2 regions of the Kitasatospora sp. NPDC057595 genome follow, and region 1 is predicted to be linked to the other one. Evidence: riboswitches for the same ligand, from Rfam matches in the RefSeq annotation. Region 1 holds a riboswitch; the other holds the start of a gene.

Region 1 (14,664 bases):
TCCTCAAGGGCAAGCTGCTGGCCTCCGGGGCGTTCAACGCCCTGTGGGGCGTCAACACCGACTCCAACGGCTGGGCCGTCTCCGGTCTCAACGCCTGCGGAATCAACCCCCAGGGCGCCGACTTCACCAGCGGCACCGGCAAGACCCCGGTCGACTTCCTGATCGCCCAGCAGTTCAAGCCCGGCGGCGGCTTCAAGTACCAGCCGAGCGACACCGCACCCTCCCCCTACGCCTCCGTCGACGGCCTGCGCGCCGTCGCCGGTGCCGGGTTCACCGCCGCCCCGCCCGCCCCGGCCACGGCCGGGGAGCCGACCTGGTCGGCCACCACCGCGTTCACCTCCGGCACCGCCGCCAGGCTCGCCCTGGTCGTCGACGACGGCACCGGCGCGCTCAAGGTCTGCGCCGTCACCGTCACCCCGACCGGCACCACCGCGACGCTCGGCGACGTCCTCGACGCGGCCGCCACCGCCACCCCGGCCGGCTGCGTCACCTCCGTCACCCCCGCCACCGGCGGCGGGACGATCACCGCGCTCAACGGCACCGCCAACAGCGGCTCCGCCACCTGGAAGGTGAGCCTGGACGGCGCCACCGCCATCGCCGCCACCCGGGCCACCACCGTCCACCTGGGCGACACCGTCTCGCTGCGCTACGGCAGCTGATCCGGCAGCGGCCGCGCCGGACGGCCTGAACGCCCCCGGAACCGCCGGTGCCCCGGTCTCCGTCGCGGAGGACCGGGGCACCGGTGCGTCGTCGGCAGGGAGCTCAGAGCGCTCAGGACGACGCTCAGGGCGCCGTGATGCCCGGCTGGCCGCCGGCGCCGAAGGCCCAGCCCTCGACATCGCCGGGGGCCGGGTTGTAGCTGCCGGCGCCGAGGCTGCTGTACGACCAGGGCCCGCCGTGCTGGGCGTGCCAGTACGACCAGTACGCGCTGCCGGTGGGGTTGGTGCAGGTCGTCGGCAGGGCATTGATGGTGCAGACGAAGCCGGGGTAGCGCGGGTGGAAGGTGTAGGAGAAGCCGGCGCCGGTGAGCGCGGCGAGGCCGCTGGCCGGGTCGCCGAGGGCGCAGCCGGTCTGGATGCCGCCGCCGACCGCGGTGAAGTCGACCACGACGGTGACGCCGGTGGTTCCGGTGCAGGCGGCGGCCCGGGCCTCGGGGGCGTGCACGGCGCCGGCGCCGAGGAGGCTCGCGGTCAGCGCCGCGACGGCGGCGATCGAGCCGAGGGTGCGGCGGGTCAGGTGCTCGGTCATCAGGACTCTCCTCGTGCGGTCGCGGGTGGTCAGGGGGTGGCGGGAGCGGGGCAGGCCAGGGTGGGCGCGTCCGGGCGCGCCCCGGCGGCGGAGAGGGTGGCCAGCGGGGTGCCGGCCAGGCCGAGGACGGCCTGGCCGGTCGCCCGGGCGGCGTTGCCGGGGTTGAAGCCGGAGGCGTCGTAGGCGATCGCGCCGCGCACGGCCGGGTCGGCGTCGCAGCGCTGCTGGAACTTGACCAGCCGGCTCCAGCCCTTGAGTCCCGCGCCGAAGCGGGCGTTGGAGAGCAGCGCCTGGGTCGCGAGACCGGTGGAGTTGGCGTTGGACGTGGCGGCCCCGGCGGCCGCGAAGCCACCGTCGGCGTTCTGGTGGGCGGTCAGCCAGCCGAGTCCGGCGGCCGCCTTGGCCGCGCGGCCGGTGGCGGCGAGGGCCTGGACGGCGAGGGCGGTGGCGTCCGTGTCGCTCGCGCAGGTGGTCTGGCCGAAGGAGACCGGGAAGCCGCCGTCCGCGCACTGGCTGTCGGCCAGGAAGTCGACGGCGGCGGCCGGGGCGCCGCCGGGCGTGCGGTGCAGGGCGATCAGGGCGAGCGACTGGCCGAAGGCGTTGCTGTAGTCGCCCCACTGGGAGCGGTCGGAGAAGCGGCCGCTCGGGGCCTGGAGCGAGCGCAGCCGGGCGGGCAGGTCGACGCCGCCGAAGGAGGTCGGGTCCGCGCCGCGGACCTCGGCGGCGAGCAGCAGCTTGGCGGTGGCCCCCGCGTAGGCCTCGGTGGTGCCGTCGCCGAGGTAGCCGGTGAGGATCGCGGGCTGCGCCAGCCAGGCGGTCGCCTTGGCGGCGGCGGTGTCCGAGCTGCGGGCGGCGGCGAAGGCCAGCACCGCGTCGATGGTCAGGCCCTGGTCGGGGTAGGCGGTGCCGTCGAAGACGGACTCGAAGTGGTCGCCGTCGACGAGCTGGCGGGCCAGCCAGCCGGACGCGGCGGCGTCCGGACGGATCGTGGGCGAGTCCACGCCGGCCGGTGCGGCGGCCGCCGGGAGGGCGCCGGCGAAGGCGAGGGCCGGTATCGCGAGGAGGCCGAGGGTGCGGCGGAGCGCGGTCACGAGGATCCTTTCCGGGCCTGGACGCAGGGGCCCGGAGGGGCGCCGGCACGGACCCGGGCAGCCCTCGGAGCTCCGGCCCGCAGACCACGACGGGAGGAGGGAACGACACACCTCCGCCGACGGGTACTCGGGCTCGCCGCCGACACCGGGTCGACGGCCTACCGTTGCGGGTCAGCGCCGGATTCGGACCGGCTTCCCCCGACGGCGGAGTCAGAACTTGACGGCTCATCATGGCGACGCGCGGAAGGGCGGGTCAAGGTCCCGTGCGTCACATCGTCGGGCTGCCGGCCGGGTCGTCGGCGACCGACTGCGGAAGCCGCGCGGGTGTCTGCGGCGGATCCGCGGACGGCGGGGCGCGGCACCCCGGAGCCGGGCTGCCGCGCCACCGCCCGCGTCAGCGGTGCTCGAACCGCGCGGGGCGCTTCTCGGCGAAGGCGGCCATGCCCTCCTTCTGGTCGGCGGTGGCGAACGTGGCGTGGAAGAGGCGGCACTCGAAGCGGACTACCGCACCCGCGATCGATGCCGTGCCCGGGCAGCGCCCGAGCGACGCACCGAGCAAACCGCCGTCCTCCCTCGCGGCCCGCGCGTTCGCCGTGCAACAGGCCTTCGCCCGCTTGCCCGGCGACGTGCACCCGCTGCGCGCCATCGCCGGCGCCGCCGGCCTCGACGACGCCACCACCCACCGCATCCTGCAGACAGGAGTCGGCGACGGCGTCTTCGAACAGGTCGGCCGAGGCCGCTACCGCCTCGGCACCGGCACCGCCCGCGCCGGCGTCCAGGCCATGGCCCACTCCCCCGGCGCCGCCTCCACCCACGGCATCCTCGAACGCCTCCACCAGGCCACCGGCGGCCTCGCCCTGCTCTACGTCCTCTCCCCCTTCGGCGGCGCGAAGCGCCTGTGCACCGACTACGCCATCGGCGACACCGACCCCGCCGAGGTCGGCATGACCGCCGAGGACGTCGTCTCCGTCTCCCGCTCCCTGCGCACCGGCGCCTCCGGACGCGTCATCCTCGCCTACCTCCCGCAGACCATCCAGGACCTCGTCCTCGCCGAAGAGATCCCGCCCACCGCCGGCCCGGGCGTCATCCGCGACAACGACGCCCTCACCACCTCCCCCGACGAGATCCGCCGCCTCGGCTTCGGCGTCGGCCGCCAGGAATGCATGCCCGGCTGGGACTCCGTCGCCGCCCCTGTCCACTGGCACGACTCCATCATGGGAGCCGTCCTCATGCTCAAGCGCTCCACCGAGATGCCCACCGACCTGCGCCCGCTGATCTTCCACACCCTCAAAGCCGCCGAGAACATCAGCGAACTGACCACCAGCCCGCTCCCGGCCACCATGTAGCGCGCAGCACGTGCAGGCCTTGGCGCTGCCGCCCGTGACCAGCATCGGGCGGCAGCGCCAAGGCCTGGGGCCGCAAGTCCGCCAGGACGCAGGCCACCCGGCCGATGCACCGGCCTGACCTGCCGCCCTGAACTCAAGCCGCCGCAAGGGCAGGAAGAGCGCACTCACAAGGGTGCGAGCGCGGGAGGACGCCCAGGCCGTGCAGCATGTGCACGGCCAAGCCGGGCGAAGAGGGGGCCATGCCCGCACCCAGCCGGGCGTAGAAGCGGGTCATCTGCGACTTGAGGGCACGGTGGCTCGGGCCGCCGTGCTCGGCGAGGTCCGCGAGGGTGTAGCCGCGGACGAGTTCCGCCATGACGTCCAGGTCCTGGGGCTTGACGAGCCCGTGGGCATCGCGCGGATCCGTCGGTGGTGTCAGGAGCCGGGTACGGCAACCGATGTCGACCGCCTGCACACGGGTGGCCACGCCCAGAGCCCCGAGCGCCTTCCGGACCCGCCGGGTTCCACCGGTTCTCGTGGTGTCGTAGTGCCGGCCGACCTCCTGGTCCGTCATGCCGGTGGCGAGCAGACCGAGGACGGTGTGGTCGGTGGTGGCCAGCACCGGTCGCACCCGGCACGCGGGACAGGCGGTCCCGCGGACCCAGCGTTCGACGGCCCCGTCCGGAGCGGCCCGGCACCGACAGGGGTGGCCGTCGGGCAGCAGCCGGGCCCCGTGCAGGTGGTGGACGGTCATCACGGTACGGCCCGGACCTTCGGGGATTCCCAGCTCGGTGCCGAGCCGACCGAGGACGTAGACGATCTTCCCGCGTGTGAGCCCCAGGAGGGCGATGGTCTCGGTGAGGCTGTGGCCGAGGACGAGACGCCCCACGATCTCGCGTTCGACCTCGGTCAGGTCGCGGTTGAGGAACCCGGGCCGGACCGGGGCCGCCAGGAGCATCGCCCGGTGTGCGATGTCGATGCCTTGGGCGCGGCTTGTCGCTCCCAGGTTGTCCAGGGCCTGGGCCACCAGCTCGTCGGCGGCGGTCTCGTTCGGGCTCGCGACGCCGAGTCCAAGTCGGCGGGCGATCCCGTAGGCAGACACCCCACGGGCAACGAGCGCCAGCGCCTGTTGCTGGTCCCAGGTCAGGGCAAGGCGCTCGCCGCAGTGCGGGCAGGCCCAACCGAGGACGCGACGTGGCAGCGGACCGTCGGCGGCACGGATCAGGAGGTTCGTCATGCCTCCGGCCAAGCTCCACACGCGCACGGGTGACCGTTCGGGATCACAGCGCGGAAGGCGGAGCCCTCATCCATAACCAGACCGGCCACCAGCAGCAGGACCAGGCCGAGCGCGTAGGCGGTGCCCGCCAGCACCACGAGTCCGTGCTCCGCCTGCTCGTAGTGCAGTGCCGCCACCGTCGCCGCTCCGCCGGCCAGTGCCAGCAGCAGACTGGCCGCCCCGGCGAGCAGGACTGGGAAGAATCGGGCACGGTGGAGCATCAGGTCGTCCCGGCCGGCCGCGCGGTCCGATCGCTCGGGCGGCCGAGCCTGGTGTTCGGCCAGCCGTCGCCGAGCGCGCTCAGCGGCACGAGGCCGGTCAGGAGGGCGCGCGCGGCGGCCTGCGGCCGGGAACGGACGCCCAGGGTGCGGAGGATGTCCTGGACATACGTCTTGACGGTGCCCGTCGTCAGGTGGAGCCGCTTCGCGGTCGCCTTCGGGTCCTCCCCGCCGACCAGGGCGGCGAGCACCTCCCGGTGGCGCCGGGGCAGCGGCAGGCCGCTGGGGTTGAGGACCGGCACGTCCTCGGTCCGGACCCATCCCCAGCCGACACCGAGGGCGGCGGCGTGGTGGCGGTCCGACGTTCCGAGCTTGAAGGTCAGCGCCGTGACGGCATCGCCGACCTTCGCCTCGGGGATGCCGGTGGCGCGGCTGACCGCGGCGTGCAGGTGGCCGCCGGCCACCTGGCGCAGCAGCAGGACCTCGGTCTCGGACAGTTTCGGCTTGTCGGGCAGGGAATCGGGCATGGTGAAGCTCCTCGCGATGAAATCGAACGGAGGGAGAGGGGGAGGGATCGGGGCCTGGCTACGGGGCCAAGCGGGGAAGGCCGAGCGCGGCCAGCAGCTCGGGGCCGATCCGGGGGGCGGCGTGCGGGCCGATGGTGAGGATCAGATCGCCGCGGCGGGCGAGGGATGCGGCCACGACCGCGGGACCGGGCCGGCACGGACCGGGGCCGGGGATCACCAGGGTGCCGCCGAAGTCCGCTCGGGCGAGGGCCTCGATGCCGTCGGCGTGACACTGGGAGCGGGACAGGGTCGAGTGGACGGGCAGCACCACGGTGCGGTTGGCCCCGCGCAAGGCGTCGGCGATCCGTTCGGCGAGCGCTTCGGTGCGCAGGTGACCGACCGGTTCGTACACCGCGATCACCGCGCCCTCGGTGAGCATCCAGGCGCCTTGAATGGCGGCGGCGATCTCGTCCGGGTGCTGGGCGTAGGACTCCGCCACGGCGACACCGCCGACCGTGCCCAGGCAGGTCAGCGACCGCTCGACGCCCGGGAACGCCCCCAGCCCGTCGGCCAGGTCCGTGCCGGACAGCCCGAGCGCCCAGCCTGCCGCGAACGCCGCCGCGACGCCGAGAGCATCGTGGGTGCCAGTGACGGGCACCGTGACGGCGAACCGCTCGCCGTCGGCCTGAAGGGTGATCCGGTGGTCCTCACCGCTCCACAGTGCCCTGAGGACCTGCACGTCCATGCCGTCGCCCCGGCCGACCGTCACCACCCTGGGGCCCGGCGTTCGGCGCAGCCGTTCCAGCAGCTCGGCGCAGCCCGGCTGGCTGGACCACACCACCACGCTCTCGCTGCGGCGGGCGAGGGCCTCGATCTCGTCCAGCGCGTTCTCCAGGGTCGCGACCGCCGGCGGTGTCGCGTCGACCGCGGTGACCAGCGTGACCGCCCGCCGGAGCCCCTCCCCGAGGGCGTGGTGGTCCCGCCCGGGCGCGGCGGCTTCGTGGAGCGCGGTGTCCGGGCAGAGGTCGACGACCAGGACCTCGCCGCCGCCGTCGTAGCCAGGGGCGTCGCCTCGCGGAGCGGCGTTGAGGATCCAGCCCGGGTCGCGGACGGTGAGCGCGCAGGTCAGGGCGGCTGCGGCCGTCGCGGTGCTGTGGCTGCCCGCGACGGCGACGACGGTGGGCGCGGTGGCAGCGAGCAACTCCATCGCCCGGCAGTGGCCCATCGTCGGCAGGCCCCGGCCGCTCGCGAGGTCCAGGATCTGCGGCACGGCCGCGTTGTCCCCGCCCCAGATCAGGCTCGTCGTTCGCTGGTCCACGGGTTGGAGCACCGCACCGGTGCGGTCGAGGTGCCGGAGCAGATCGCTGCGGTGGCCGTCCGGCCGCGGTTCGATCGTCACCCGGGAGTCGCGCCGGGCGAGGTAGGCCGCGAGCCCGGCCATGCCGGGGCTGTCCGCGTCGGGGAAGTGAGGGGCGGCCAGGACGTCGGGCAACGGCAGCGGGCGGGCCGAGCCTCTCCGGTCCGCCGACGCCGTGCTCACGCCGCCGCCGCTGCGGTCAGGCCGTGGTCCGCGAGTTCGATGAGCTGCGCGGCGATCTGTCCCAGGTCCGCGCCCTTGGCGCCGACCACGGCGAGCATGGACCGGTCGGGCGCCCCGACCAGCGTGAGGGTCTGGCCGAACCGGTCCTCGATCACGCTGTGGCCCCACGGGTACTCGCCCGAGGTGAGCACTCCGACGGTGGCGACGCTGTTGATGCTCACCGCGCCCAACGCCGACATCGCGGCCGCCCAGCGGTCGGCGTCGTCGGTGCCGATGCCGGGCGACGTTCCCACGACGAGCCCCTCGGGGCTGACATGGATGGCGGCGACGGCACCGGCGGTGCCGGTCACCAGAGCGCCGAGGAACGGTGGTTGCGGATACGACTTCACGTTGGCTCCTTGGCCAGAAGGTGAGGGGTAACGGCGAGGGGAGGACCTGGCGCGGTCAGCGATCACGGACTGCGGGCCCCACCCAGAAGTTCCGGATCGGAGAGACCGCCGGCCGCTGCGCGGAAGGCGACCGGGCCGCCGCCGGGCGCCTGCTCTCCGCCGCGGCCGTAGAGGGGCTGACCGGGGGTGTCGATCGCTCCCGCCGCCAGGAACCAGCCCAGCTCGCCGAGGAGCACCGCCAGGCGCTCCCACGCCTCGGCGCTGTCGACCACCATCGAGCGCGTCCACATCACGACGCCCCGCGCGGCCCCGGTCTCCAGGGCGTTCTGTACTGCGCGCCAGCCCGCCCGCTCCTCCAGTGCGGGCAGCGGCCCCGAGTCCGTGAACACAACGGCCACCACCCACTCGCGAGTCTCCGCGTACTGGCGGCAATGGGTCTCCAGCACACCGCCCGGGTCTCCGCCGGGCGAGGCGATGTAGACCGCTATGGGCACCCGGCCCGGCGATCGAGGTACGTCCGAAGGCATGTCACTACTGTCACGCCGACGTCGCTTTCAGCGAACCCGCGCATCGTACGACTTCGGAAGGTCGCGGCAGGTCGAACTCGTACGGCGCGTAGGAGTTCACGCTGCGCCGGGCCTGCCGCGCTGTCAGACAGAGGCCGCTGAGCACGGCTCGACGGGGTCCAGGTTCAACAGCCGCGCCACCCGGCCTGCCGTGCCAGGCCCGTCGGCGAACACCGTGGTGATCCCCAGCGCCTCGGCGGGTGCCAGGTTGGGGCGGTGGTCGTCCACGAACACGCAGTCGGAGCCGGCCAGGCCCATACGCTCCAGCGTCCGCCGGTAGATCGCCGGATCGGGCTTCGCGACGCCCTCCGTCCCGCTGATGACCCGCACGTCGAAGAGGTCCCAGACCCCGGTCGCCGTGTACGGGTTGTACGGGTCGACGCCGTAGGAGTTCGACAGCAGGGCGACGATGATCCCGGCGGCCCGGGCCCGCTCCGCCAGCTCCACCATCTGTGCCACGGCGCGCACCCCGCTGTGGACGCGCCCCATCAGGTTGTCGCCGGGCACCCCCAGGAGCGCCGCGGTCCGCCAGTTCCACTCGGCCTGCGGCATCCGCCCCAGCTCCAGTTCCACGTACAGCGCCCGCCCCGCCGGATCGTCCTCCAGCGTGCGCCGCCAGGCGTCGGCGGGAAGGCCCTCGCCGACGCACCACGCCTGCGAGGACTGGCCGATCGGAGTGGTCATCACTCCCGCGAAGTCGAGTATCAGGCCGCGGTAGGACACACGCACTCCAAGCAGACGGGTCGGGCTCACCCTCACCGGCCGGTGGGAGAGATCCCCAGGATCCCAGACAACTTCCGGATCCTGGAGGCCCCGGCGCGTCCGGCCCGCTGGATGATGACCCCCGGGATGGCCTGGTGCGTGGCCCACTCGGGATGGGCCGAGCAGACCTCCAGCAGCGTGTCCAGCGAGACGTCCCACAACCGCGCGTCGCACTGTGCCAGCGCGACATCGAGCTGCATCCGGTTGTGCGCGGCCTGCGTCAGGCCGGACGGGTCGAACCGGCGGGAGAGGTCCAGCGCCCGGCCGGCGTTCCCGAGGGTGACGTTGATCCCCACGGCCTGGGCCCCCGCGTAGGACGGACCGAACTGCAGCCCGTTCCCGAAGACGTCGCGCCCCAGCCGGGCAGCGACCGCGTGGGCCTGGGAGAGCAGGTCCGCCGCCCGGTCAGAGTCCCCGAGCCTGGACGCGGCGACCGCCGCGAAGACGATGTTCTTTCCGTACGCCGCCAGCAGCCCGGCCCCCTGCTCGGAGAACCTCGGCTCGGCGCGTACCGCCGCCGCCTCGGCCTCCCGAAGCGCCTGCTCCACGCGCGCGTCCCGCAGCAGCACACGCGCTCGTGCGGATCCCAGCATCGACACCCGCACCGGATCGGCGGCGAGCTCCGCGTGTCGGAGGGCGTGACCGACGGCCGCGTACGCGAGATCGCGCGCGCCGAGGAAGTTCGCGATCAGCCCGGCCGCTCGGTAGGCGTCGGAGAGCAGGGCGCTCGCGGCGGCCTCCTGGCCAGCCGGCGCCCCCTGGGCGTACAACGCCACCGACCGCAGGAACGGCGCCGCGAGGACACCGGCCTCGGTGTACGCCCCGCGCCAGTAGACCCGCCACAACCGCTCGGCGGCCTCGGCGAGATCGGCCGCCCCCGGCGCGGAACCCTCGGCGGGGTCGGCCAGCACGCCTGCGGCGGTGTCGTGGACCGTACGGGACAGCTCACGAAGCATCGCACGGTCGTCCCGGCCCATCCCGCGCCGCGGAGCCTGCTGACCGAGGATCACCGACACGTCGGAGTGCAGCGCCTCCGCCAGCCGCAACAGCGTCGGCAGCGACACGTTCCCGCCCTGCTCCGCCTTCTGGATCGTGTGCAAGGACAGGCCACTGCGTGCCGCGAGAGCCTCCTGGGTCACCTCCTTGCCCCGGAGCATCTTGATCCGCTCACCGGTGGTGAAGTCCTGCCATTGACTCACTGGTCTCCCCCTCGACTGGAACGGCACACGGTCCGGTCGCCCCCGTGCGGGCTGGCGACCGGACCGCGGTGTCACCTGCGACGCGGTACGCGAAGAGGTGGTGTTGCTCAATGCAGAGTCACACGTTCAGCGCCGGCGGAGGTCGCCGCGCACGATGCCGGCGACGAAGGCGTCGTACTCGGCGTCGTCGAAGATGTGCGGCGGCTTGTGCCTGTTCTTGGAGTCTCGGATCGCCACGATGGCGTTGTCGAGGAAGGCGACCTCTACGCAGTTGGTTCCGCCGCTGCTGGCGGTCTGCCACTCGGCTCCGGCGAGTTGCTCGTCGAGCCAGGCGGGGTCGAGGTCGTTCTTGTTCATGACGCGAGTTCCTTGGCGATCGTCTTGAGCAGGGACAACGATGCCTTCTGACCGAGGGCATCGGACTTCAGGTGCTGGCTGGTGGTGCGGTAGACCCCCACCGACTCCGGGTCGGTCAGGTGGAGCCGTGTGCGAGTCGCCTCGATGGTGACCGTGTCGCCACCGGTGGCGAACGACATCAGCATGAACGATCCGTCCATGCCCGCGTGCGCGCCGGCGCTCAGCGGCAGGACCTGGATCGTGGTGTTCGGATCACTCTTCAGCAGCTCGATGAGGTGATCGATCTGAGCCCTGGCGACCGCCCGGCCGCCGACCTCCTGCCGCAGAAGCCCTTCGGGGATCACGGACCAGATCTTCAGGGGCGGTTGGCGCTCGGCCATGGCCTGCCGGTGCTCGGCGCGCATGGCGATGAAGCGTTCGATGTCCTCAGCGGTGGTCCAGGCCCGGCTGCCTTCCACGATCGCCCGCTCATAGGCGGGAATCTGGAGGAGGCCGTGCAGGGCACCCGAGTTCCAGTGGAACAGGTCGAGGGCTTCTTCGATCTCGGTCAGGTAGTCGCTGAGGGGGTCCTCGACCACGCCCTGGTAGCGCTGGTGCCAGTCCGGTTCGCCGGCGCGTCGGACCAGCTCGCGCCACTGTTCACGCCGGGCCTCGTCGTGGACCTGAAGGACCTCGAAGAAGTGCGCGAGGGCTTGGAGCTTGACTCCCTGCGTCCCATTTTCGATCTTGCTGACGGTCGACAGCGCCTTGTAGCCGAGCCGCTGGGCGGCCTCCTCCAGGCTCCACCCCAGCGCCTCGCGGGCGCGCCGGATCTCAGCCCCCAGGCGCCTTCGGCGCGGGGTCGGATCGACGGGCATCGCACCTCCTGAAGTCCGGAACCGCAGCTTCCCCGGGAAAGCGTAGTGCCCCAGCCACCGTGCGCATATGACAGATCGCCAGAAGGAAAGGTTTTCCTACCCGATTCCCTTGCCTCTCCGCCACGGGCGGCCCATCATCGAATCCCGCGCCAGCGCAGAGTGCTCCAACGGACACGGAATGCAATGGCGGGTTCTGCACCCACGGCCGCCCCGGTCGCACCCACCTGCCGGAAATGGCGCCGTGAGGAATGCATGACGCTCCGTTGCCCCCGGCGCCGCCTCGTCGGCTGGCCCAGGGGTTGGATCCGCTGTTCAGCGAGCTCCAGACCACGACTCCCGACCATGTGAGGTTGATCGATGCCCGATGAAGGCCGTTCGCCACGCGCTGGAGCACGGGCTGATCACCGGAACCGACAGCCTGGACGCGCTGGCTGCGTCCATCGCCAGCCGCGAAACTGCCCTGGGCGAGGCGTCTGCAGGACGACGCCACGGCGGCCGGGGGAGCGCCGCCGTATCCGGGATCATCCCGGCGCCGGGGCCCTCGACCACGCCGTCTCCCACAAGCGAGGTGGCCAAATGACCACGGCCCCGCGCGCCCTCGCCCCGGATACCGCATGGGCGTTACGAGAACCAGCTGGTTCGGCCTGCGCACCAGTTGCCATCACCGCCCTCTGCAGAGTGTCAGGCCGCTATCTCGGCCCTCAGCCGCGCCAGAGCGCCGTCCGCCCGCGCCCGCACCTCGGGCAGGCGAGCGCCTGCCCGTACGACACGCTGAAGCTGGTGCGGCAGCCGGTGAAGCGTCGCCCCGTCGACTGCAACGGTCAGCTGCTGCGCGGCGCCGGTCACGTCGCCTCTCCTGAGCAGCACCTCGCCGCCGGTGATCGCCGCGATGATCCGCCACTGCGAGGTCGCACCAAGTCCTGCGGCCGGCCCCTGGTCGAGTTGCCGGACCGCCTCCGCGACCCGGCCGGTGCCCATGAGGCCGCGAAGACGGACCTCGTGAAGGGTGAACTCGGAGAAAAGGGCCGTGGGCGCCGCCTCACCGAGGAGCCGGCGACCGTCCTCGACCGCCCTGTCAAAGGCGATGCCGTTCCCGGCCGCTCCGGCAGCCCGGGCGAGCAGCACAACCGCCTCGGCGCGCTCGGTCGCGGTGCGGGCGGTGTCGCGAGCCTGTTCGAGCCGGTCCACGGCACGAAGGAGGAAGCCGGACTTGCGCAGCTCGTTGCCATGGTGGCGCAGGGCGTGGGCGTGCAGGGCCGGATCGCCCAGGCGGCGGGCGATGTTGAGACCCTTGCCGGTCCAGCGGGCCGCCGTAGCCAGTCGCTCCTCCGGCAGCACGTGGCCGAGGGCAACGCCGAGGCCGATCCTGGAACGGGCGAGGAGGCGGAGCGTTTCGAGATCGGCGTGGCCATCGGCGGTCCGGGCCTCCAGGCGGGCGACCAGGGGCCACAACTCTGCAACAGCGGTGGTGGCCTGGCCGGCCTGGCGGGCGATCTCGGCCAGGCGCAACACGGAGTCGGCGAGCTGGATCACGAGTTGGTGGTCTCCGTCGGCCTGGTCGGTGATGCCGAGGCAATGCGGAGGCAGACCGAGGCGTTCGGCGATGTGGTGCAGGGCGCCGATGTCGGTGATGGTGCGCGAGCCGGTTTCGATGCGGGAGACATAGCTGGTGGAGTAGCCGAGGAGGTCGGCGAGTTCCTGCTGCGGCAGGCCGTGGAGTTCGCGGTAGAGCTGCAGGATCTCGGGCAGGGCTCGGCGGCGCAGGATGTCCTGGGCCCTGGGGGTGGTCCAGTGCCATCGGATCCCGCCGTCGGGGTCGATCCGGGTCACGGGTCAGGCCCGGTCCTGCAACTGGTACCAGCGGGCGACGGAGTCCTTGTAGCCGTGCGGCATGACCAGGCCGGGCACCTCGTCGCGGTGGAAGAGGCCGGCCTCCTTGTGCTCGTGGCTGACGACCGGGGCCCGGTGTGCGTCGGTGGCGGTGCAGCCGTAGGTGACGATGAAGACCTTGCGGCCGGGGATCGGCTCGTACATCCACACGTCCAGCAGCGGGCCGGCAGCGGCCGTCCAGCCGCTCTCCTCCTGGATCTCCGTGACCACCCGCTCCTCGGGAGTCTCCGTCCCTTCCAGCTTCCCGCCGGGCAGTTCCCACTCCTGGCGCTCGTTCTTCAGCAGCAGTACCCGGCCTTGCGGATCGAGCACGACGCCCTTGATCGAGATCGGGAAAGCCGGTGGCACGTAGGGCTGTTCTGTCTGTCCGGTCATCGCTTCTTCCGGGGCGCGTGGGCTGGCACGGGCCTGTCGACGGTAGCAGTCGCACGGCGGCGACACGGCCTGCTGCTGCGCGATCTGGCTTTGACAATCTGTCACTTTCCATCGGGCCGATCCGGCGTGGAGAGTGTGTCGCCTCCCATCCACTCGGCCTCACGAGGGAGATCCACTATGCCGTCTTCCGACATCAACGGCACCAGCCGCGGGGAGTTCACCGCGAGCGTGCTCGACGGAGCAGCGCGCGAGCGGGCCGGAGCGATGCTGCGCGAGTACGGACTGCTGAGGCTCGCCAGGCTCGGCGGACGCGACGACGTGCTGCTCGCGGCCGGATGGCTGATGTCCTCGCTGTGGCAGCACCGGGATGCGGATCCGGACGGGCTGACCGTCATCCGCGACACCGGCCGCCATGCCGGGCGGGCCGGCTTCGCGGGCCTGGGTCGCGGCGCCTTGGCCGTGCACACCGAGTGCGCGCAGCACCCGGAACCGCCCCGCCTGCTCCTGTTGGCGTGCGCACGGGCCGGTGACGCGGGGGGCGAGAACCTGCTGGTCGATGCCCGGACCGTGCTCGCCGAACTTGCCTCGCACAGCCCCGCCGCCATCGAGGCGCTCTCCGCGGAACGCGCCGCCTACTTCGGCGGATCGGGCGGCCGCTTCGCACCCGTACTTCAGCAGCTGCCTGCCGGCCGCTGGCAACTGAGGCTGCGACAGGACGGCCTCGCCAGGTTCTCGCCCGACGCCGAGGCACACCTGCCCGCTCTCCGTCGAGCCATCGACCGGAGCACCCATCGGCTGCGTCTTTCCCCTGGTCAGGGCGTCGTGCTGGACAACCATCGCTTGCTGCACGGGCGCACCGCCTTCTCCGGCGAGCGGCTGCTACTGCGCGCGCTCGGCGAACCGCACCCGGCGCTCGGCCTCGGGCCCGGCTTCCTCCAGCCGTGGTCCACCGACCCGTCAGCGGTAGCCCGCCTCGCAAGCACTCCAAACGACCCGCTCCCGCTGAGCGGCTGACCACCGAAACGCGGCACCGCCGCACCACCGACTCCTGGTGATGCGGGGCGC
Region 2 (14,664 bases), on a different contig from region 1:
AACGCGTCCAGGTTGCGGCCCGGTCGCCCGGCGGCCAGCCCGTGGTAGCCGGGGTCGATGTAGTCCGGGCCGACCTTGTGCGGCGAGACGGCCAGCCCGCGCGCGGCGAGCGCGGCGATCAGGCCGGTGGCGACGGTGGTCTTGCCGGCGCCCGAGGAGGGCGCCGCGACGACGAGACGGGGGACGTTCACGTGGCTCGACTCTTCCCGGCTACCACTCGATGCCGCGCTGGCCCTTGCGGCCGGCGTCCATCGGGTGCTTGACCTTGGTCATCTCGGTGACCAGGTCGGCGAACTCGGTCAGGGCCTGCGGCGCGTACCGGCCGGTGATGACGACGTGCTGGCTGCCCGGACGGTCCTTCAGCACGGCCACCACCTCCTCCGGGTCGACCCAGCCCCAGTGCATCGGATAGGTGAACTCGTCCAGCACGTAGAAGCGGTAGGTCTCGGCGGCCAGGTCGCGCTTGACCTGCTCCCAGCCCTCCTTGGCCGCCGCCTCGCTGTCCAGCGCCATCGCGTCGGAACGCTGGATCCAGGACCAGCCGGAGCCCATCTTGTGCCAGTCGACGGTGCCGCCCTCGCCGGAGGCGCCGAGCACCCGCAGCGCGTTCTCCTCGCCGACCTTCCACTTGGCGGACTTCACGAACTGGAACACCCCGACCGGCCAGCCCTGGTTCCAGGCGCGCAGCGCCATGCCGAACGCGGCGGTGGACTTGCCCTTGCCGGGGCCGGTGTGCACGGCGGTGATCGGCAGGGTACGGCGCTGACGGGTCGTCAGGCCGTCGTCGGGGACACTCTCGGGGACACCCTTGGGCATGTCGGCTCAGGCCGCCTTTCGCGCTGCGGTGGTGGTCGGACGGTTCTCGCGGACGAGCGAGGCGACGCCGTCGGCGCGCAGCTCGTCCAGGGTCACGGAGGTGGCGCGCAGCCGGGCCGCCAGGGCGCCGGCCAGGCCGAGCCGGACCGGGCCGGACTCGCAGTCCAGCACCACGCTCGCCACGCCCTGCGCCGCCAGCAGCCCGGCCGCCCGGTGGGACTGCGCGACGGCGTCCCGGCCGCCGCCGGTGGCCCGGCCGTCGGTCACCACGACCAGCAGCGGGCGGCGGTCCGGGTCGCGCAGCCGCTCGACCCGCAGCACCTCGTGGGCCCGCAGCAGGCCGGCCGCCAGCGGGGTGCGCCCGCCGGTGGGCAGCGACTCCAGCCGGGCCGCGCCGACCTCCACCGAGGAGGTGGGCGGCAGCGCCAGCTCGGCCGAGGCACCCCGGAAGGTGATCATGCCGATCTTGTCGCGGCGCTGGTAGGCGTCCATCAGCAGCGACAGCACCGCGCCCTTGACGGCGGTCATCCGCTGCCGGGCCGCCATCGAGCCGGAGGCGTCCACCACGAACAGCACCAGGTTGGACTCCCGGCCCTGGCGCACCTGCTCGCGGAAGTCGTCCTTGTGCAGCACCAGCGCGCGCGAGGAGCGCCCGCGCGCCACCTGGTGCGGGGCGGCGGCGCGCAGCGTGGCGCTCAGGTGCAGCCGGGCGAGCCGGCCGCGCGGGCGGCGGGCCCGGACGGTGTGGCCGCCGTCGGTCTCGGCGGGGGAGCGGCGGCCCTGGGCGCCGCGCCCGGTGCCGTCCACCGCGAACAGCCGGGTGCGGTACGGGTCGCCGGCCGCGACCGGCGCCGACTCCCGGGCCGGGGCGGGGTGCTGGGCCGGGACGGGCTGCGGGGCGGTGTCCTCCGCGGCCACCGGGTCGGCCGCCTCGACGGGCGGGCCGTCCGGACCGGCTGGCTCCGGCGCGCCGCCGCCACCGCCGTCGGGGCCGCCGTCCTGCGGGCCGTCGCCGCCCGGGCCGTCCGGGTCGTCCGGACCGTCCGGGCCGCCCTCCGGGTCCTCCTGCGCCCCCTCGGCGGTCGCGGGCTCGGGCTGCGCCTCGGGCTCCGGCTCGGCGTGCTCCTCCAGCACCCGGTCCAGCTGCTCCTCGTCCAGTCCGGGCGCGTCGAAGGGGTTGCGCCGGCGGCGGTGCGGCAGCGCCAGCTGGGCGGCCTTGCGGACGTCCTCGGCCAGCACCTCGGTGCGCCCGGCCCAGGCGGCCAGCGCGACGGCGGTGCGCGCCATCACGATGTCCGCGCGCAGCCCGTCCACCTCGAACGCCGCGCAGACGGCGGTGATCTGGCGCAGCGCCGTGTCGGTCAGCTCCACCCGCGCCAGCAGCTCGCGCGCGGCGGTGATCCGGTCCGCCAGCGCGCGCTCGTCCTCGGCGAACCGGGCGGCGAAGGCGGCCGGGTCGGCGTCGTAGCCGAGCCGGCGGCGCACCACCTCGGCGCGCTCCGCCGGATCGCGGGTCGCGGCGATCTCCACCGTCAGGCCGAACCGGTCGAGCAGCTGCGGCCGCAGCTCGCCCTCCTCCGGGTTCATCGTGCCGACCAGCAGGAAGCGCGCCGCGTGCCGCACCGAGACGCCCTCGCGCTCGACGTAGGAGCGGCCCATCGCGGCGGCGTCCAGCAGCAGGTCCACCACGTGGTCCTGGAGCAGGTTCACCTCGTCGATGTAGAGCACGCCGCGGTGCGCCCGGGCGAGCAGGCCCGGCTCGTAGGCCTTGACGCCCTCGGCGAGCGCCCGCTCCAGGTCCAGCGAGCCGACGATCCGGTCCTCGGAGACGCCGACCGGCAGCTCGACCAGCCGGGCGGGGCGCTCGGAGACCGGGGCGCCGGCGTGCGCGCCGTCCGGGCACTGCGGGTCCGGCGCCGCCGGGTCGCAGGCGAAGCGGCAGCCGTCGACGGTCGCGATGGACGGCAGCAGCCCGGCCAGCGCGCGCACCATGGTCGACTTGGCGGTGCCCTTCTCACCGCGCACCAGCACCCCGCCGACCGCCGGGGAGACGGCGTTCAGCAGCAGGCCGAGCCGCAGGTCGGCCATGCCGACGATCGCGGTGAACGGGTAACGGACGTCACTCATGCAGTCTCCCCAGGGGCTCCGGGCGCGAGGAACGGCAGCGATCCGGCCGCCGGCACCCCGCCCTCGATCAGCTTCCACAACGCGTCGGTGTCCGCGTGCTCCTCGATCAGCTCGCCCAGCCGGTCCAGCCGGGCCTCCCGCGCGGCGGCGAAGGAGGTGTCCGGCGCGGGCACGAAGGCCCGGCCGGCGGCCTGCGCGACCTCGCGCAGCAGCGCCCGCCGGAAGCCGTCGTTCTCCAGCACGCCGTGCCAGGTGGTTCCCCACACCTGGCCCACCCGGCAGCCGTCCAGGCCGTGTCCGTGGTCATCGGAGACGAACGGCTCGCCGCCGTCCACCGCGACGACGCCGTGGTGGATCTCGTAGCCCTCGACCCGCTCCCCGTACGCCTCGCCGACCGGCCGTCCGAGCACCTTCTCCGGGCCGAACCGCACCCGCGTCGGCAGCAGCCCGAGGCCGTCCACCGCGCCCGCCTTCGACTCGACCTCGTCCACGATCGAGTGCGCCAGCATCTGGTAGCCGCCGCAGACGCCGAGCACCGGCCGCCCGGCCGCCGCCCGCGCCTTGAGCACCGGTTCGAGGCCGCGCTCGCGCAGCCAGCGGAGGTCGGCGACGGTGGCCCGGGTGCCGGGCAGCACGACGAGGTCGGCGTCGGCCAGCTCCTCCGGCCGGGTGGCCCAGCGGACCAGTACGCCGGGCTCCTGGGCGAGCGCGTCCAGGTCGGTGAAGTTGGACAGCCGGGGGAAGCGCAGCACGGCCACCCGCAGCACGTCCGCGCCGAACGGGCCGCGCGCGGCGGTCCGGTCGACGACGGTGGACAGGTCGAGCGAGTCCTCGGCGTCCAGCCACAGGTCCGGCAGCATCGGCAGGGTGCCGAGCACCGGACGGCCGGTCAGCTCGCGCAGCATCTCCAGCCCGGGGGCGAGCAGCCGCGCGTCGCCGCGGAACTTGTTGACGAACCAGCCCGCCACGTGCCGCTGGTCCTCCGCCGACAGCAGCGCCAGCGTCCCGTACATCGCCGCGAACACACCGCCGCGGTCGATGTCGCCGACCACCACGACCGGCAGCCCGGCGGCGGTGGCCAGGCCCATGTTGGCGATGTCGCGGTCGCGCAGGTTGATCTCGGCGGGCGATCCCGCGCCCTCGCAGACCACCACGTCGAAGCGGGCGCGCAGGTCCGCCAGGCACTCCAGGGCGCGTTCCAGCAGCACCGGCTTGCGCTCGCGGTAGTCCAGCGCGCCGACCTCGGCGACCGGACGGCCCAGCAGCACCACCTGGCTGCGGCCGTCGGCGCCGGGCTTGAGCAGCACCGGGTTCATCGCCGCCTCCGGCTCGACCCGGGCCGCCTGGGCCTGCATCGCCTGCGCGCGGCCGATCTCGGCGCCGTCCGCGGTGACGAAGGAGTTCAGCGACATGTTCTGCGCCTTGAACGGCGCGACCGCGACGCCCTGCCGGGCCAGCCAGCGGCAGATGCCCGCGGTGACCACGCTCTTGCCGGCGTCCGAGGTCGTCCCGGCGACCAGCAGTGCCTTGCTCATGCCCTACCCCTCCGCATCCCGTCCAGGGCCGCCCGGAGCAGCAGGTGCCCGGCGACCGTCGTACCCAGGGCCAGCGCGCCCACCCGCCGGGAGAGCACGCAGGCCCGCTCGATGTCGTCCACCCCGACGGGGCGCAGCTCCCCGCCCAGCACGGGGCGGTGCTCCACCCGCTCGCCGTACCGCAGCGTGCCGCCGAGGCGCACGCCCACCGCGCCCGCGAAGGCCGACTCGGCCTGGCCGGCGTTCGGGCTGGGGTGCGCCGAGCCGTCGCGCCGCCAGACCCGCCAGGCGGTGCGCGGCTCGGGGGCGGCGGCCACCGTCAGCAGCGCGGTCAGCCGGGCGCCCGGCCAGCCCGCCACGTCGTCCAGCCGGGCCGAGGCCCAGCCGAACCGGGCGTAGCGGGGCGAACGGTGACCGACCATCGCGTCCAGGGTGTTCACCGCGCGGAACGCCAGCAGGCCCGGTGTGCCCGCGAGGCCGCCCCAGACCAGGGCGTTGACCACGGCGTCGGCGGTGTTCTCGGCCACCGACTCGACGACCGCGCGGGCCAGCTGCGGCCCGTCCAGCGCGCTCGGGTCGCGTCCGCACAGGTGCGGCAGCCGTTCCCGGGCCGCCGTCAGGTCGCCGGCCGCCAGCGAACGGCCGATGGTGCGGGCCTCCCGGGTCAGCGAGGTGCCGCCGAGCACCGTCCAGGTCGCGGCGGCGGCGAGGGCGGCCCGGCCGAGCGGACGGTGGGCCAGCAGCCGGTCGGCGGCGAGCGCGCCGGCCGCGACGGTGCCGACGGCGAGGGCGGTGAAGGCGGTGCCGGCGGCGCGGTGGTCGCGCCAGAGCCGGCGTTCCAGCCGGCCGGCGGCGGAGCCGAAGCCGGCCACCGGGTGGCCGCGGCGCGGGTCGCCGAAGCGGGCGTCGGCCAGGAAGCCGGCGACGGCGCCGGCGCCGAACGCGGCGGCCCGGCACAGCGGGCGCACGGCAGGGCGCAGCATCGCGTGCGTGTCCTCACTCAGGGTCCGCGCCCTGGATCGACGAACCGGGGGCGAGAGTCTCCTGGCTTCCGGGTCGAACGCACACCCCGGGCCTTCCAGCGGCTTCTGACGGCCCGCCGTGGCGTGTTCCGGTCGTGCTCCCCGGTGACAGTGGCGGGACCGCGCCGGACTCGCACCGGCTTCCTCTGCATGCCTCCGTATTGGCTGAAGGATCCCATCACGGGCCCGAACCGGGAGTCAACCGAGGTCGTGGCGGGTGTTGGTCACACCTCGGACACCCCCGATGTGCCGGTGTGATTTTCCTCCCGGAACAACCCGTACGGCCGTGTCCTACTGGCTTCCCCCCGCCCGCACGGGTGGACTGAGGGGTGGGTCCGGACACCGGGCCGGACGCCGAGCCAGACCACCGAGCACCGGGGAGCGAGTATGCGTTGGGGAATCGCGGCCACCGTGGCGGCCGCCGCCGTCGGCACCGGGGCCGCCGTGCTGGTGATCGGCCGCCGGGCGTCCGAGCGGATGGTCCGCCCGGCCGAGGAGGCCCGCGCCCGCAGCGGCCCGGTGCTCGTCCGCGGCCTCGGTGCCGGCGAGGTCACCTTCACCCGCACCCCCGTGAGCGAGCGTCCCGGCCGCTGGGCCGTCGAGTGGGGCGAGGACGGCCACGCGGTCGTCGAGGAGGTCCTGCGTCGCGACGGGCAGGGCGTCACCCGCCGCCTGGTGCGCGCCGACCGCGGCACCCTCACCCCCGGCACCGAGGTCCGCTTCACCCCCCGGGTCCACCTCGGCGACCCGGCGCAGGCGCTCGGCCTGCCGTTCGCCGAGACCGCCGTCGAGGGCGAGCTCGGCGCGATGCCCGCCTGGCGGCTGGACGGCAAGCGCGGCACCTGGGTGGTCCTGGTGCACGGCCCCGGCGCCGACCGCGCGCAGACCCTGCCCGTCCTGCCCGAGCTGCAACGGCTGGGCCTGCCCGTGCTCGCCGTCACCTATCGCGGCGACGCCGGCGCGCCCGCCTCCCCGGACGGCCTCGGCCACTTCGGCGAGACCGAGTGGCGGGACGTCGAGGCGGCGGTGCGCACCGCCCTGGACGCCGGCGCGGGCCGGGTCGTCCTCTACGGCTGGTCGCTCGGCGCCACGATGGTCCTGCACACCGCGGCCCGCTCGGACCTCGCCCCCTCGATCAGCAGCCTCGTCCTGGACTCGCCGGTGCTGGACTGGCCGGCCACCGCCCGCCGGGACGCCGCCCGGGCGGGCTTCCGGGGCGCGGCCGCCGAACTCGGCGCGCTCGCGGCCGAGGGCCGCACCGGCGTGGATCTGGCCGACTTCGCCCGCCTGGCGGAGGGTGCCGACCTGCGGGTGCCCACCCTGGTGCTGCACGGCCCCGACGACCCGGTGGCCCCGTTCGCCGCGGCCGAGCGCCTCGCCCACCGCCGTCCGGACGTGGTCAACCTCCAGGCCTTCCCCGGCGGTGACCACGCCGCGCTGTGGAACACCGACCCGGACCGCTACGCCGAGACCCTCCGCCGCTGGCTCACGCCGTTCTGCTGACGCGCTTCCGCCCCCCCTGACGGGGTGGATTCCGCGGCGCGCGGGTTCCTTGTGGCATGAACCCGCCATAGAGATCAAGCCAGCCGGTTTGGCCTCTGTTGCCCGATCTTGTCGAGCCCCCGCGCCCCCCGTCCGCCCCCCGCGGACAACCGGATGTGACAGAAGGCCGGTGCAAGGGGAAGACTGCTCGACGTGACGTCTCGGAATCCGCGCGACCGTGATGCCCCGCTCCCGCCGACGATCGGTACCGGTGCGACGGTGACCCGTCTCCCCGGAACGGCCCACCGCCCCGCCGGCGCGAGGCCGGGGACCCCGGGCGTACCCCGCCGACGAGGCCCCGCCCCCGCACCCGGCCGTGGCCGGGTCCCCGTCCCGGAGGGCTTCCCCGCCCCCGCCGAACTCGCTCCGCTGGCCCGCCGCATGCTGGTCGACGCCGTCCGGATCGCCCGCTGGGCCGGCGATCTCGACGAGGTCGACAAGCGCGGCGAACTGCTCCCCGACGACGCCCGCGCCGCCGGCCGCGCGCTCGCCATGACGGTGGGCGCCGCCGCCAAGGCGTGGGGCCAGGCCCTGCTGGTCGGCCTGGTCGAGGCCCGGGACGGCGGCGCCGGCCCCGGCTGGCGCCTGCACGCCTGGGAGCACGACGACGAGGCGGTGGTCCGCGGCTGGTCGGCGCTGTTCGACGCCTGGACGCTGCTCGCCCCGGTCCCGCCCGCCGCCCTGCGCGGCGTCTTCGCGGTGCTCGCCGGGCAGGCCGTCGACCAGGCGCCGCAGCTGCTCTCCTTCCTCCACCTGGTGGACGGCCCGGTGGCCGACGCCGAGCTGCTGGAACTGCTGCGGCGCGGCCTGGACGAGCGCCGGGTCGGCGGCGGCGAGGGCACCTTCGGACTCTCGCCCGTCCCGCACGCGGCCTCCGCCGTCTCCGCCGTGCGCGGCACCTGCCGCGAGCCGCAGATCGACACCCCGGCCTCCCCGGCCGACGTCGCCGCCGTCCTGGACTGGATGCTGGACGGCCTGGCGGCCGTCGGCGCACTGGTCCGCCGGGACAACGCGGCCGAGCTCTCCCCGCTCGGGCACTGGGCGGTGCGGGCCAAGCTGGAGGAGATCTGCACCGTCGCGCAGACCGCCGCCGGCCACATCGAGCAGAGCGCGCTGGCACTGCTGAGCGCCTGCGCCGACTACTCGCCCGGCCCGGCCCGCGCCGAGTACCGGGCCTGGCTGGCCGCCCGCCCGGCCGACCGGGCGGTGGCCGAGCTGCTGGAGGCCGCGCAGGGCGAGGACGCCCTGGTGCGCGGCCTGGCCTTCGAGGCGCTGCGGGTGGCCGGCGTGACCGCGGAGCAGGCCGTCCGGGCCGCCGCCGACGAGCCGGTGCTGCGCCCCTACGCGCTGCTCTGGCTGGCCGAGCGCTCGGACGAGGGGGTCTCCCCGGCCGATGTGCTGGGCGCGGAGGACGCCGCCTGGCTCTGGGTGGACACCGCCGCGGCCGTGCTCGACCACGGTGAAACGGAACTGCTCGTCGGCCACGTCGAGGGCGCCTCGGCCGGCGACCCGGTGCGGCTGTTCGCCCGGGCCCGGCAGTCCGGGCACCCGCGGGCGGCCTCGGTGCTGACCGCGGTCTCCGGCGTCCACCCGGACCCGGGGGTGGCCCGCGCGGCCCGCCGCTCGGCCTTCAGCGTCCACCGCGGCGGCGCGTAGCGCCCGGCGCCCCGGACCGACCGCGCCCCGGACACGCACAAGGGCCCGGCTCCCCGAGGGGAACCGGGCCCTTGTGCATGCCCGAGGGGGACCGTCAGCCGATCCGCGACTCCGCGCGGCGGGCCCGGACGTCGCCGACCTTCTGGCCCACCTTGCGGCGGATCACCAGCAGCGGCGCCATCGCGGCGAGCGCGATCTGCGCGAACGCGCCGATGTGCATCAGGTTGTCGCCGCCCGGCAGACCGGTCGCCCAGGCCGCCAGGCAGCCGATCGAGACCACGATCCAGCAGAGCGTCGCGGTGGCCAGCAGGCCCTGCGGCTTCGGGTACTCGATCCGGCTGACCATCAGGTACGCCGCGCCGAAGATGGCGAGCAGACCGGGCAGGAACGGCGGGTCGAGCAGCACGATGGCGATCACCGTCATGGCGCCCATCGGGCAGGGCATGCCCTGGAACACCCCGGGTCGCATCTTGACGGCGGAGAAGCGGGCGAGCCGCAGCACCACCGCGAGCAGCACGGTCAGCGCGATCAGCGCCGACAGCCGGCTGTCGGAGCCGGGCGAGACCATGCCCCAGACCGCGACGAAGTAGGCCGGCGCGATGCCGAAGCTGATCAGGTCGGCCAGGTTGTCGAGTTCGGCGCCGAGCGCGGAGGAGCGCAGCTTGCGCGCCACCAGCCCGTCGAACAGGTCGCACATCGAGCCGATCAGCAGCAGCGTCACCGCGGTGGCGGCGCTGTGCTTGTCGGGCGCGGCGTCCGGGTTGGTGATGTACGGGACGAGCACCCCGGTGGTGATCGAGTAGATCGCCAGGAAGCCGCAGACGGCGTTCCCCAGGGTCAGGAAGTCGGCGGTCGACAGGTGCTGCGGCGAGCGCGGCGTGCGCAGCTCGCGGTCGCGTGCCCAGCGGCGGCGGCGCAGGGCCGTCTCCTCGTCGTCCAGGCCGACGATCGTCTCAGGATCAGTCACGGTCAAGGCGCGTCACCCCGGCGGTGGTCTTCTGGCCGACCTCGACGCCGACCTCGACGCCGGCCGGCAGGTAGGTGTCGACCCGGGACCCGAACCGGATCAGACCGATCCGCTCGCCCTGCTCGACCTTGGTACCGGCGTCCACGTACGGCACGATGCGGCGCGCCACGGCGCCCGCGATCTGCACCATCTCGATGTCGCCGAGCTCGGTGTCGAAGTGCCAGACGACCCGCTCGTTCTGGTCGCTGTCCTTGTTGAACGCGGGCACGAAGCCACCGGGCACGTGCTCGACGGAGGTCACGGTGCCGGGCAGCGGGGCCCGGTTGACGTGGACGTTCAGCGGGCTCATGAAGATCGCCACGCGGGTCCGGCCGTCCGGCCACGCGTCGATGCTCTGGACCACGCCGTCGGCGGGGGAGATCACTCTGCCCGTGCCGATCTCACGCTCGGGGTCGCGGAAGAACCACAGCATGCCGGCGCCGAGCGCACAGGCGGGTACCGCCGCCAGGGCCCACTTGCCACTGCGCCGGGTGAGGGCGGTGGTCACGGCAGCCGTGGCGAGGGTGGGGACGAACCAGGGGGTGGCTCCGCGCGCGATGGTCACGCGGGGTCGCCGACCGGCCGTCGTGGCTGCGAGGGCATCGCGGTCCGTGACGGAGGTGTGAGGGGACGGGCTGATGGGCATCGAAGACCTTTGTCGCGGGGGATCATGGCCGCTGGACGGGGGCCACCGCGGGATCGGGTAATAGAGGGACGTCTGCTGTCCCGGTGGATGCTATCGGGAGCAGACGGTGGGTGAGCAACCCGCCTGCTCGTCATGTGACCTGGCGGAGACGCGGCAGCGTCCCTTCTGTACGACCGTAGCTCGCCCCGCTCCGGTTCCCAAGGGACCGGGCGAAGCTGGTGACTCATGTCTCAACCGTGCCCGTACGGCCGTTCGGAGCTGTCCGCCGGGGGCACCTCCGGAGCACGGCGGGGGATGCCGGAGCGGCCGCAGGGCGCGTGACAGCAGCTGTACGCCCTGCGGCCGCTCCGGTGGGCCGTGCCGGACCCGGGGCGGACCGGGCAACCGGGCCGGGGCACGGCATCCTGCCGGGACGGGCCCGCACGCCCGTCGACCGGCGGCTCCGGTGACCTGCCGGTCACTGCGCGATGCGGTACTCCTCCAGCAGCCGGCGCCCGACGATCATCTTCTGGATCTCCGCAGTACCTTCACCGATCAGCAGCATCGGGGCCTCCCGGTAGAGCCGCTCGATCTCGTACTCCTTGGAGAAGCCGTAGCCGCCGTGGATCCGGAAGGCGTCCTCGACGACCTCCTTGCAGTACTCGGAGGCGAGGTACTTGGCCATGCCGGCCTCCAGGTCGTTGCGCTCGCCGCCGTCCTTCTTGCGGGCGGCCATGACCATCATCTGGTGGGCGGCCTCGACCTTGGTGGCCATCTCGGCGAGCTTGAACTGGATCGCCTGGTGCTCGGCGATCTTCTTGCCGAAGGTGGTGCGCTGCTGGGCGTAGGCGATGCCCAGCTCGAAGGCGCGCCGGGCGACGCCGCAGCCGCGCGCGGCCACGTTGACCCGGCCGACCTCGACGCCGTCCATCATCTGGTAGAAACCGCGGCCGGGGACGCCGCCGAGGATCCGGTCGGCCGGGACGCGGACGTCCTGGAGGACCAGCTCGGTGGTGTCGACGCCCTTGTAGCCCATCTTCTCGATCTTGCCGGGCACGGTGAGGCCGGGGACGGTCGGGTTCGGTCCGAAGCCCGGCGTCTTCTCGATCAGGAAGGTGGTCATGTTCTTGTAGGGGGTGGAGCCGCCCTCGTCGGTCCGGCACAGCACCGCGACCAGGGTGGAGGTGCCGCCGTTGGTCAGCCACATCTTCTGGCCGTTGAGGACGTAGAACTCCCCGTCCTCGCCGTCCTTGACGCCCTTGGTGGTGATCGCGGCGACGTCGGAGCCCAGGCCCGGCTCGGACATCGAGAAGGCGCCGCGGACCTCGCCGGTCGCCATCCTCGGCAGGAAGTGCTCCTTCTGCTCCCGGGTGCCGTGCGCGTTGATCATGTGCGCCACGATGAAGTGGGTGTTGACGATGCCGGAGACGGACATCCAGCCGCGGGCGATCTCCTCCACCACCAGGGCGTAGGTGAGCAGCGACTCGCCGAGGCCGCCGTACTCCTCGGGAATGGTCAGGCCGAAGAGGCCGAGCTGCTTCATGCCCTCGACGATCGCGGCCGGGTACTCGTCCTTGTGCTCCAGCTCGGTCGCGACCGGGATGATCTCCTTGTCGACGAACTCGCGCACGGTGGCGAGGATGTCCCGCTGGATCTCGGTGAGGCCGTCGGTCTGTGCGAGGCGTCCCATCGTGCGGCTCCTGTCATGACTGAGGGAAAAGAGAGAAGAGGAGTGAGGGGGCGGGGGCTCCGCGGGCGTGGCTTCCGCGGAGCCCCCGTGAACCGGTCCGGGGCACGGCCGATGACGGCGGCCGGCCCGTCCGGGGCTTTTTCCTGCGGGGGGGGGATCAGTCGAGCGGGACGGGGCGGCCGGGCTGCTCGCCGCCGCGCGCCTCGATGTACGTCGCGGTCGGCACCATCACCTTGCGGCGGAAGACGCAGACGACCGTGCCGTCCTGCTTGTAGCCCTTGGTCTCGACGTACACGATGCCGCGGTCGTCCTTGGACTTGGACGGCCACTTGTCGAGCACGGTGGTCTCGCCGTAGATCGTGTCGCCGTGGAAGGTCGGCGCGACGTGCCGCAGCGACTCGATCTCCAGGTTGGCGATCGCCTTGCCGGAGACGTCCGGGACGGACATCCCGAGCAGCAGCGAGTAGACGTAGTTGCCCACCACCACGTTGCGGCCGAAGTCGGTCGTCCGCTCGGCGTAGTTGGTGTCCAGGTGGAGCGGGTGGTGGTTCATGGTGAGGAGGCAGAAGAGGTGGTCGTCGTACTCGGTGACCGTCTTGCCGGGCCAGTGCTTGTACACCGCGCCGACCTCGAACTCCTCGTAGGTGCGTCCGAACTGCATGTCTCAGTGATCCTCGGGGTCGGGGCTGTCAGGCCTGCGGGGGCTCGAACTTGGAGGTGCGCTGCAGACCGGCGGCCCGGCCCTTGCCGGAGACGACCAGCGCCATCTTGCGGCTGGCCTCGTCGATCATCTCGTCGCCGAGCATCGCCGAGCCCTTGAAGCCGCCGGCCTCGGAGGTGCACCAGTCGTAGGCGTCGAGGATCAGCTCGGCGTGGTCGTAGTCCGCCTGGGAGGGCGAGAAGATCTCGTTGGCGGCGGCGACCTGGTCCGGGTGCAGCACCCACTTGCCGTCGAAGCCCAGCGCGGCGGCGCGGCCGGCCACCTCGCGGTAGCCCTCCTGGTTGCGGATCTGCAGGTAGGGACCGTCGATCGCCTGGAGGTCGTGGGCGCGGGCGGCCATCAGGATGCGCATCAGGATGTAGTGGTAGGCGTCGGCGGAGTAGCCGGGCGGCTGCTCGCCGACCACCAGGGACTTCATGTTGATCGAGGCCATGAAGTCGGCCGGGCCGAAGATGATGGTCTCCAGCCGGGGCGAGGCCTGGGCGATGGCGTCGACGTTGATGAGGCCCTTGGCGTTCTCGATCTGCGCCTCGATGCCGATCCGGCCGACCTCGAAGCCCATGGTCTTCTCGATCTGGGTGAGCAGCAGGTCGAGCGCCTTGACCTGCTCGGCGTCCTGGACCTTGGGCAGCATGATGCAGTCGAGGTTGGGGCCCGCGCCCTCGACGACGGTGATCACGTCGCGGTAGGTCCAGTGGGTGGTCCAGTCGTTGACCCGGACGACGCGGGTCTTGCCGCCCCAGTCGCCGTTGTTCAGCGCGTCGACGATCGAGTGCCGGGCGCTCTCCTTGACCAGCGGGGCGCAGGCGTCCTCCAGGTCGAGGAAGACCTGGTCGGCGGGCAGGCCCTGGGCCTTCTCCAGGAAGCGCGGGTTGCTGCCGGGTACGGCGAGGCAGGAGCGGCGCGGGCGCAGGCGGTTGACAGTCATGGTGGGAGAGGGTCCTTCCGGGGTCAGCTGGTCGTCGTGGCCGGGGCGGGCGTCCAGGGCTGGAGCCTGTTGGCCAGCCGGATCTCGTCCACGATCCGGCCGATGATGGTGGTGATGCCGAAGTCCTTCGGGGTGAAGACGGCGGCGACGCCGGCGGCCCTGAGGGCCTCGCCGTCCGCTGCCGGGATGATGCCACCCACGATCACCGGGACATCCTCCACCCCGGCGCGGCGCAGCCGGTGCAGCACGTCCGGGACCAGCTCGGAGTGGGCGCCGGAGAGGATCGACAGGCCCACGCAGTGGACGTCCTCGGCGACGGCGGCCGAGACGATCTGCTCGGGGGTGAGCCGGATGCCCTGGTAGACCACCTCGAACCCGGCGTCGCGGGCCCGGACGGCGATCTGCTCGGCCCCGTTGGAGTGGCCGTCCAGCCCGGGCTTGCCGACCAGCAGGCGCAGCTTGCCGGCGCCCAGCTCGGCGGCGGTCGCGGCGACCGCCTCGCGGACCGCGGCCAGCTCGCCGCCGGGCTCGGCGGCGACCGCGACCGGGGCGCCGCCGACGCCGGTGGGCGCGCGGTACTCGCCGAACACCTCGCGCAGCGCGAAGGCCCACTCGCCGGTGGTGACCCCGGCCCGGGCGCAGGCCAGGGTGGCCGGCACCAGGTTGGCGTCGGTGGCGGCGACGGCCTTGAGCTCCTCCAGGGCGCGCAGCGCGGCGGCCTCGTCGCGTTGCCCGCGCCAGGCCTCCAGTGCGGCCAGCACGGACTGCTCGGCGGCCGGGTCGACGACCGTGATCGCGGTGTCGAGGTCGGCCGTGAGCGGGCTCTCCTCGGTGGTGTCGAAGCAGTTCACCCCGATGATCCGGTCCTCGCCGGACTCGATCCGGGCCCGGCGGGCCGCGTGCGAGGCGACCAGGTTGGACTTCAGGTAGCCGGACTCGACGGCCGGGATCACCCCGCCCATCCCCAGCACCTTGGCGATCTCCGCCTCGGCGCCG

What was found. A riboswitch is a leader RNA that binds a small molecule or an ion and turns the genes downstream of it on or off. The one in region 1 is predicted to bind cobalamin.
Positions count from the first base shown of each region.
Region 2: linked by a shared signal. The riboswitch ahead of ACFU9E_RS29395 (cobalamin biosynthesis protein) and the one ahead of ACFU9E_RS11985 (prenyltransferase/squalene oxidase repeat-containing protein) in region 1 are both predicted to bind cobalamin.

Region 1 covers NZ_JBHVGL010000006.1:69,629-84,292, forward strand. The annotation lists gene ACFU9E_RS11975 (hypothetical protein) at 1-659, shown strand, start outside; gene ACFU9E_RS11980 (flagellar hook-length control protein FliK) at 784-1,248, opposite strand; gene ACFU9E_RS11985 (prenyltransferase/squalene oxidase repeat-containing protein) at 1,278-2,339, opposite strand; cobalamin riboswitch at 2,440-2,569, opposite strand; partial or broken gene ACFU9E_RS11990 (enoyl-CoA hydratase) at 2,734-2,841, opposite strand; gene ACFU9E_RS11995 (IclR family transcriptional regulator C-terminal domain-containing protein) at 2,864-3,685, shown strand; gene ACFU9E_RS12000 (hypothetical protein) at 3,819-4,901, opposite strand; gene ACFU9E_RS12005 (hypothetical protein) at 4,898-5,161, opposite strand; gene ACFU9E_RS12010 (LuxR C-terminal-related transcriptional regulator) at 5,161-5,685, opposite strand; gene ACFU9E_RS12015 (hypothetical protein) at 5,744-7,204, opposite strand; gene ACFU9E_RS12020 (hypothetical protein) at 7,201-7,593, opposite strand; gene ACFU9E_RS12025 (hypothetical protein) at 7,656-8,120, opposite strand; gene ACFU9E_RS12030 (HAD family hydrolase) at 8,244-8,843, opposite strand; gene ACFU9E_RS12035 (helix-turn-helix domain-containing protein) at 8,915-10,120, opposite strand; gene ACFU9E_RS12040 (DUF397 domain-containing protein) at 10,247-10,477, opposite strand; gene ACFU9E_RS12045 (Scr1 family TA system antitoxin-like transcriptional regulator) at 10,474-11,334, opposite strand; gene ACFU9E_RS12050 (helix-turn-helix domain-containing protein) at 12,016-13,164, opposite strand; gene ACFU9E_RS12055 (NUDIX domain-containing protein) at 13,168-13,599, opposite strand; gene ACFU9E_RS12060 (TauD/TfdA family dioxygenase) at 13,777-14,613, shown strand.
Region 2 covers NZ_JBHVGL010000024.1:29,573-44,236, forward strand. The annotation lists gene ACFU9E_RS29375 (cobyrinate a,c-diamide synthase) at 1-191, opposite strand, end outside; gene cobO (cob(I)yrinic acid a,c-diamide adenosyltransferase) at 211-816, opposite strand; gene ACFU9E_RS29385 (putative cobaltochelatase) at 823-2,943, opposite strand; gene ACFU9E_RS29390 (cobyric acid synthase) at 2,940-4,478, opposite strand; gene ACFU9E_RS29395 (cobalamin biosynthesis protein) at 4,475-5,461, opposite strand; cobalamin riboswitch at 5,495-5,707, opposite strand; gene ACFU9E_RS29400 (alpha/beta hydrolase family protein) at 5,888-7,003, shown strand; gene ACFU9E_RS29405 (hypothetical protein) at 7,424-8,698, shown strand; gene ACFU9E_RS29410 (CDP-alcohol phosphatidyltransferase family protein) at 8,793-9,671, opposite strand; gene ACFU9E_RS29415 (phosphatidylserine decarboxylase) at 9,658-10,350, opposite strand; gene ACFU9E_RS29420 (acyl-CoA dehydrogenase family protein) at 10,808-12,019, opposite strand; gene ACFU9E_RS29425 (MaoC family dehydratase) at 12,177-12,680, opposite strand; gene ACFU9E_RS29430 (HpcH/HpaI aldolase/citrate lyase family protein) at 12,709-13,668, opposite strand; gene ACFU9E_RS29435 (protein meaA) at 13,692-14,664, opposite strand, start outside.